3 regions of the Lacicoccus kunmingensis DSM 17847 genome follow, and region 3 is predicted to be linked to each of the others. Evidence: predicted binding sites of a transcription regulator. Region 3 holds the regulator's gene; each other region holds the start of a gene.
What was found. The regulator CtsR, encoded in region 3, represses protease genes until heat stress. The targets are predictions, from matches to a motif close to ATGGTCAATAAAGGTCAAACA.

Region 1: a site for CtsR is predicted at 1,205-1,225, ahead of BO48_RS12335 (ATP-dependent Clp protease ATP-binding subunit). Genes of this name have one in related genera too.
Region 2: a site for CtsR is predicted at 1,310-1,330, ahead of clpB (ATP-dependent chaperone ClpB). Genes of this name have one in related genera too.

Annotation. Positions count from the first base shown of each region.
Region 1 is NZ_JCANUC010000014.1:26,061-28,339, forward strand. Features, by position in the region: gene BO48_RS12330 (hypothetical protein) at 1-1,106, shown strand, start outside; gene BO48_RS12335 (ATP-dependent Clp protease ATP-binding subunit) at 1,271-2,279, shown strand, end outside.
Region 2 is NZ_JCANUC010000006.1:86,019-88,297, forward strand. Features, by position in the region: gene pcp (pyroglutamyl-peptidase I) at 1-376, opposite strand, end outside; gene BO48_RS08050 (undecaprenyl-diphosphate phosphatase) at 389-1,210, opposite strand; gene clpB (ATP-dependent chaperone ClpB) at 1,357-2,279, shown strand, end outside.
Region 3 is NZ_JCANUC010000003.1:64,457-66,735, forward strand. Features, by position in the region: gene BO48_RS04485 (NupC/NupG family nucleoside CNT transporter) at 1-656, opposite strand, end outside; gene BO48_RS04490 (CtsR family transcriptional regulator) at 872-1,339, shown strand; gene BO48_RS04495 (UvrB/UvrC motif-containing protein) at 1,344-1,865, shown strand; gene BO48_RS04500 (hypothetical protein) at 1,852-2,279, shown strand, end outside.

The DNA.
Region 1 (2,279 bases), on a different contig from region 3:
ACAATGGAAATTCAGAAGAGGAATCGGGCGAACAGGAAACATCAGAAGAATCATCAACAGAAGAGGGTGCCTCAGAAGAAGCGGAGAGTGAAGACACCGAGGATGGCAGCGACAGTTCTGTAGAGGAACAGCCGGAAGAAGCTGAATCTGAAGAGGAGACAGTTGAGGAAAGTCCGGGAAACGCTGATGAGTCGGAAGCGGCAGCAACTGAATTCGATATTAACAACGCTGATACACAGAAACGTCTGATGGCACCAAATTATCCGGAAGACGGCCTGTCATTTGAGCAGGAGGTGATTACTGAAGGCATGACGCAGACTGAAGTCGAAGACCTTCACGGGCAATATGACTTTATTTACCCTGGACATGGAAGAGCGGTGACGATATACGATAATTTAGGTGTCGTGTACTCGGTACCGGGGCCGTACGGCAAAGATGAGCTGGCGACGATGGATGTGAGTCCGGATGAAGTGGTCGTTGAAAATGTGATGTATTATGCGGGGGTTTCGTATGATGAAGTGGTGGCGGCGCTCGGTGAGCCGGATGTGGATGCCCATGAGCCGGAAGAGGGCCCGGTGAGCGGATATCACTTTATGGAGTATGTGCTGGATCAAGGTGAAGAGATGGCGCTTGCTGGTGTGTTCTGGATGCATGAAGATGAAAATGGCGAGCTGATGGCGGATGTCATGACGAAAAATGAACAGCCGATTGATGTAGAAGCGTATAATGAATCGCTCGGCGGGGTGGATGAATACACGGAAGAGACACTTACTGCGATGATGGAAGGATATTTGTCGAGTCTCGAGGATTATTTTAATGATGAGAATGAAGAGGTATTTGATTATACGGAGCCATCGTCCGAGAACGGTGGAATAATTATCAATAATAAAGAGAGCGGCAGCTTCAGAGATCACGAAAACCATAATATAGAGATACTGGATATCGAGGAGCGGGATTCTGTCTACTATGTTACTGCCTCGCGTGAATATTCCCATGCAACATCAAACGGTATGCGCAAAGCGACTGTTGAGTACGAGATTTTCAATACGACAAAGGGATTTAAAGTGATGGATTTTGAACAATTAGATGATGAACCGGCAGGTTAAAACTGTATCAAAAGGCCTTACCAACGGCGTTGGTGGGGTCTTTTATTTGTATGAGCATCACTGTTGATTTTCTGGTTAAAGGTCATTATAATATAATTATAGTCAAAGATAGTCAAAGTCAAATAAATGACTATTTATGAATTAAATAAAGGAGGCATTTAATCATGAAATGTCAAAATTGTGGTATAAATGATGCAAATGTTAATTTAGCAATGAATATAAACAACCAGAAAATGCAAGTACATTTATGTAATGCATGCTTCCAGGAAGTAAAATCACAATCAATGAACCCAAACAGTTTTTTCAGTGGAGATGGATTTGGCGGACAGGAATATAACAATTTCAACCAGGGCAACGGCGGACAAAAAGCAGGTGCCAGAACTCAGACGAAAGAACCGGAACAGGATGGTCTGCTTGATGAGCTTGGTACGAACTTAACAGATAAAGCACGCGGGAATCAAATAGATCCGGTTATCGGCCGTGATCAGGAAGTCAAACAAGTGATAGAAACACTGAACAGACGTAATAAAAACAATCCGGTGCTCATCGGTGAGCCGGGTGTCGGTAAGACGGCAATTGCCGAAGGACTGGCAGTTAAAATCGTCGAAGGTGATATTCCGACTAAATTGATGGATAAAGAAGTGTACATTTTGGATGTGGCTTCACTCGTTGCCAATACAGGCATCAGAGGTCAATTCGAAGAGCGTATGAAACAGCTGATTGAAGAGCTTAAGCAGCGTGAAGATGTGATTGTATTCATCGATGAAATTCACCTGATTGTTGGTGCGGGTACTGCGGAAAGTTCACAAATGGATGCAGGCAACATCTTAAAACCGGCGCTTGCACGCGGTGAAATGCAGCTGATCGGTGCAACGACACTGAAAGAGTACCGTCAGATTGAAAAAGACGCAGCACTGGAACGCCGTCTGCAGCCGATTACGGTGAAAGAACCGACGCTTGAAGAATCAGTGCAGATTCTGAACGGCATTAAAGACAGATATGAAAGATTCCACGAAGTAAAATACTCTGATGAAGTGATTCAATCATTCGTCAATCTTTCACACCGTTATATCCAGGACAGGTTCCTGCCGGATAAGGCGATTGACCTGATGGACGTTGTCGGCTCAAGACTGAACCTGGCGAATGCAGAGAAAGATTCTGATTCCATTGAAA
Region 2 (2,279 bases), on a different contig from region 3:
CGTCCTGAATCGCCTGGACCATCCTTTTGACCGGCATGTTGGAAAAGTAGGCGGGCGGGCCTTCCTGCTCGATCATTTCATCAATCGGCTGGTTGCCCGCGTTGTCCGGGATTCTGGCGTCATCGATGTTGATGGCGACGCGTTCAACGCACATTTCACTTCTGCCGCCGGCGAGGCCGACCGCCAGGAAGAAATTGAAATCATCGCCGATCATCAGTTCACGGAGTATATTTTTCGATTCATCGAACTCGGTCGGAATCTCCGCTTTTACGATTTCAAATCCGCTGATCGCATCCGGTAATTTTTTCACCGCTTCATAAGAAGGGTTGGTCTCTGCACCGTTGAACGGGTCGAATCCGGTAACTAAAATTTTCATCAAAACACTTCCTTAAAATATGAAATGGTAAAGAATCGCAAATGTTCCGAGGCCAAAACAGTAATAGCTGAAAATGATCAGGTTGCCGCGTTCCATGACGCCCTGCAGCCATCTGAGCGCGTAGTATGTCGCAATCAGTGATGCAACGAATGCAAGTACATATGCGAGCCATAAAGTATCGATATTCGGGTCGCCGATGATGTCCGGGATGCCGATCAGCGCCGTCCCGAGGGAGACCGGGATGTAGAGCAGGAAGACGAATCTGAGTGCGTTTTCCTGATTCAGGCCGACTGCCATCGCGCCGACAAGTGTCGCACCGCTCCGGCTGACGCCCGGCGTCAGGGCGACGACCTGTGACAGACCGACGATGATCGAGTCTTTGACGGTGAGTTCGCCGTCACGCTTCTGGCCGCGTTTATTTTTAATGAACCAGAGCGCGAGGCCCGTCACAAGCAGCATCAGCCCGACGAAGCCCATCGAAATGTTGTCGCCGATGACGTCATTGAGCAGGAGCCCCATCACACCGACAGGAATCGTCGCGATGATTAGATACATCGTGTACCTGGCGTCTTTTATTGCCTGGGCGTCCCTTGCCCCCTGGAATAAAAACCGGCTTAAATTTTTAATGATTGCGATAATATCATTTCTATATATGATCAGCACCGCGAACAGCGATGCGGTATTTAAAAATATTTCAAACGACAAGCCTGAGGATTCGATGCCGAAAAGCTCCCTCGCGATCACCAGATGTCCGCTCGATGAAACCGGAATCGGTTCGGTGATGCCCTGCAGCAGCCCCAAAAATATGTATTTGATCAATTCCCAAAATTCCATTGTTACGCCTCCTAAAAATCTAAACTATAGTATAAAATAAATTTCATTTAAAAGCGATAAATAACTTGAAAAGAGGGTAAAAAGTAGTATAATTAAATTAAGGTCAAAAAAGGTCAAACTCTTAAAATTCATGTGAGGTGACATTTATGGATATAAATAAAATGACCTATCAAGTGCAGTCGATCATCGAACGTGCCCAGGGCATATCGGTGGATCTCAAACTGCAGGCGATAGAATCTGAAGCGGTGGTAAAAGCAATGCTGACCATCGATGAAAGCATGTCGAGAGACATATTGGAACGTGTCAATATTGATGTCGACGCACTCATTGAAAAATACGATGAAAAGCTTGAGAAGTACAACGTGGTCACAGGCGAGAATGTCCAGTACGGCCAGTACATGTCGAACGGATTTACAGGCATCGTGGGCCGTGCGGAAAAGTATATGGCTGAAATGGGAGATACATTCATATCCCAGGAACATATGCTGCTTGCGGCGATCAGAAACGACAATATAATGAAAGAAACTGTCGGCAACAAAGATGAAGTGATCAAAGAAGTGATAGAGAAAGTCAGAGGAGGGAATCATGTGACATCACAAAATCCTGAAGTACAATATGAAGTGTTGCAAAAATACGGCCGTGACCTGGTCGAAGAAGTCAGACACGGCAATGTTGACCCTGTTATCGGCCGTGATGAAGAAGTGAGAAGTACGGTGCGCATATTAAGCCGTAAAAGAAAGAATAACCCGGTGCTGATCGGTGAGCCGGGTGTCGGTAAAACGGCGATCGTCGAAGGACTCGCCCAGCGGATCGTCCGGCGTGACGTACCGGATAGCCTGATGGACAAGACCATTTTTGAACTGGATCTGTCCGCGCTTGTCGCCGGTGCGAAATACCGCGGTGAATTCGAAGAGCGTCTGAAAGCCGTTCTTAAGGAAATAAAGGAATCCGAAGGCCGGATTATTTTATTCATAGACGAAATCCACATGCTTGTCGGTGCCGGTAAAACGGAAGGTGCCATGGATGCGGGGAATATGCTGAAGCCGATGCTCGCACGGGGTGAACTGCA
Region 3 (2,279 bases):
ACGATGGCGATGATGACAAACTGTGGTTCCAGCATCGTAAAGAATGCACCGACGATTGACAGTGAGATAGAACTCATCGCCTGTGCTGCCAGTGTATACATTCTTTGTGTCGTCATTTTCGGCAGAATGTTTTTAAGTGATATGAACACTTCGGACTGACCGAGAAACATTGAAGCTGCACCGTTGTATGACTCGATATAAGGCATGCCTGTAATTCTTGTCATCAGCATACCGATACCTTTAATGATTAAAGGCAGTACTCTTATGTAAGAAAGAATACCAATGATTGCACTGATGAAGATGATAGGGACCAATACATTGAAGAAGAACACGTTGAATGCCATTCCATCTTCACTGTTGTATAAAACCTGATCGCCTGAGGCGGCTGACTCTGTAGATAATGACATCAGGTCGCCGAATACAAACTGTCCGCCTTCAGCGGCAAATCCGAGCAGGTGGTCGAATGCTTCAGCAAGCCATCCGATAAATGTCTGCCCCCAAGTAGTGTTCAAGAACAAGAATGCGAAGAACAGCTGCAAAGCGAGCAAAATCAAAATATTTTTCCATTTTTTAAATGACAGTTTTTTATTGCTGCTCGCAATCCATGCCAGGAACATTGTGAATAGTATACCGACTATTCCCATTAAAATACCCATAAATAATCCTCCAAAATATAAGATATGTGCTGCGTTTATGTATATGCATCTCTAAAAGTACATTATAAAGTATATAAGACTGAAACGCGATACTGAATCATTATAATGCAAACGTTTACAAAAATAAAGAAGAACTTTATTTTTGAACAAGAAATTTGCCAAAAACTCAAGCAGAATGTATACTTTAGTCAAAGAAGGTCAAAAGAGGTGATAGCATGCGTAATATGTCAGATATTATCGAACAATATTTGAAGGAATTACTCGCAGCTTCCGACGGTGAAGGCGTCGAAATCAAGCGTGCCTTTATTGCTGAAAAATTTGACTGTGTCCCGTCCCAGTTGAACTATGTAATCAAAACACGGTTTACAAATGAACATGGTTATATGGTAGAGAGTAAACGTGGTGGCGGCGGGTATATACGTATTACCAAAGTCGAGACACATTCAAAATCAGAATATCTTGCTCATTTAAAAAATCTGATAGGTCACGGGTTAAGCCAGCAAAATGCACAGCACATCGTACAGTCGATGTTTGAAAATGACGTGATTACATTAAAGGAAGGCAAAATTATCAATGCGGCTCTGGATAGAGAGAGTTTAATGATAGAATTACCTTTCAGGGATCAGCTGAGAGCAAAAATCTTACTTAACATAATCGACGTCATTTTATACACCGAGGAGTGATTATATGATTTGTGAATCATGCCAGGAGAATGAAGCGACTGTCCATATAACGACAGGCAGTGGCTTAAATAAAACAGAGAGATATTTATGTGAAGCTTGTGCCAATAAATCGTTTTCCAGTCAATTTTCAAGTTTCTCGGACGATTCGTTCAACATTCATCAACTCTTGCAGTCATTGTCTGCCCAACAGCCGTTCGGTTCCCACAAGCAGCAGAAGAAACATTGTGAAAACTGCGGTTCGACTGTTGAATCCATATTGGAAAAAGGCAAGTTCGGCTGTGCTGAATGTTATGAAACTTTCAGCGGGAAAAGCAATGAAATCATTACTAAAGTACAGCTCTATCAAACCGAACATGTCGGTAAAATACCTCGAAAATCTTCAGCCTATATCAAGGTGAAGAAAGAAATCGAGCAGCTGCGGGCGAAACTTTCCGAATTGGTTGAAGAACAGGAGTTTGAGGAAGCAGCAGTAGTACGCGATCAGATCAAATCATTGGAAGCGGGTGATGACAATGGCAAAAATTAGTCCTTGGGTCAGCCAGGCGAAAGAAATACCTGTGGAAATGTCATCAAGAATACGACTGGCGAGAAATGTCAGAGAACTGCCGTTTCCTCATATGGTGAAAGACGAGGAAATGACTCAGATGATCGAGACATTGAATGACACGCTGAGTGATTTTAAACAAGTCAATCTGGAGGAGCTGAAGTTTGAGGATAAAGCGCTGCTGGTGGAGAAACATCTGATCAGCCCTTTATTTACCGAACGCGGGCGCCTCAGTTACATCAACGATGATGAATCCGTTTCAATCATGGTCAATGAAGAGGATCATATCAGAATTCAGGCGATGGGGGCAGAACTCTCCCTTGATGAGATATATGAGAAAGCTTCTGAACTTGATGATCGTCTGGAGAGTAAGCTCGACTACGCGTTTGACGATAA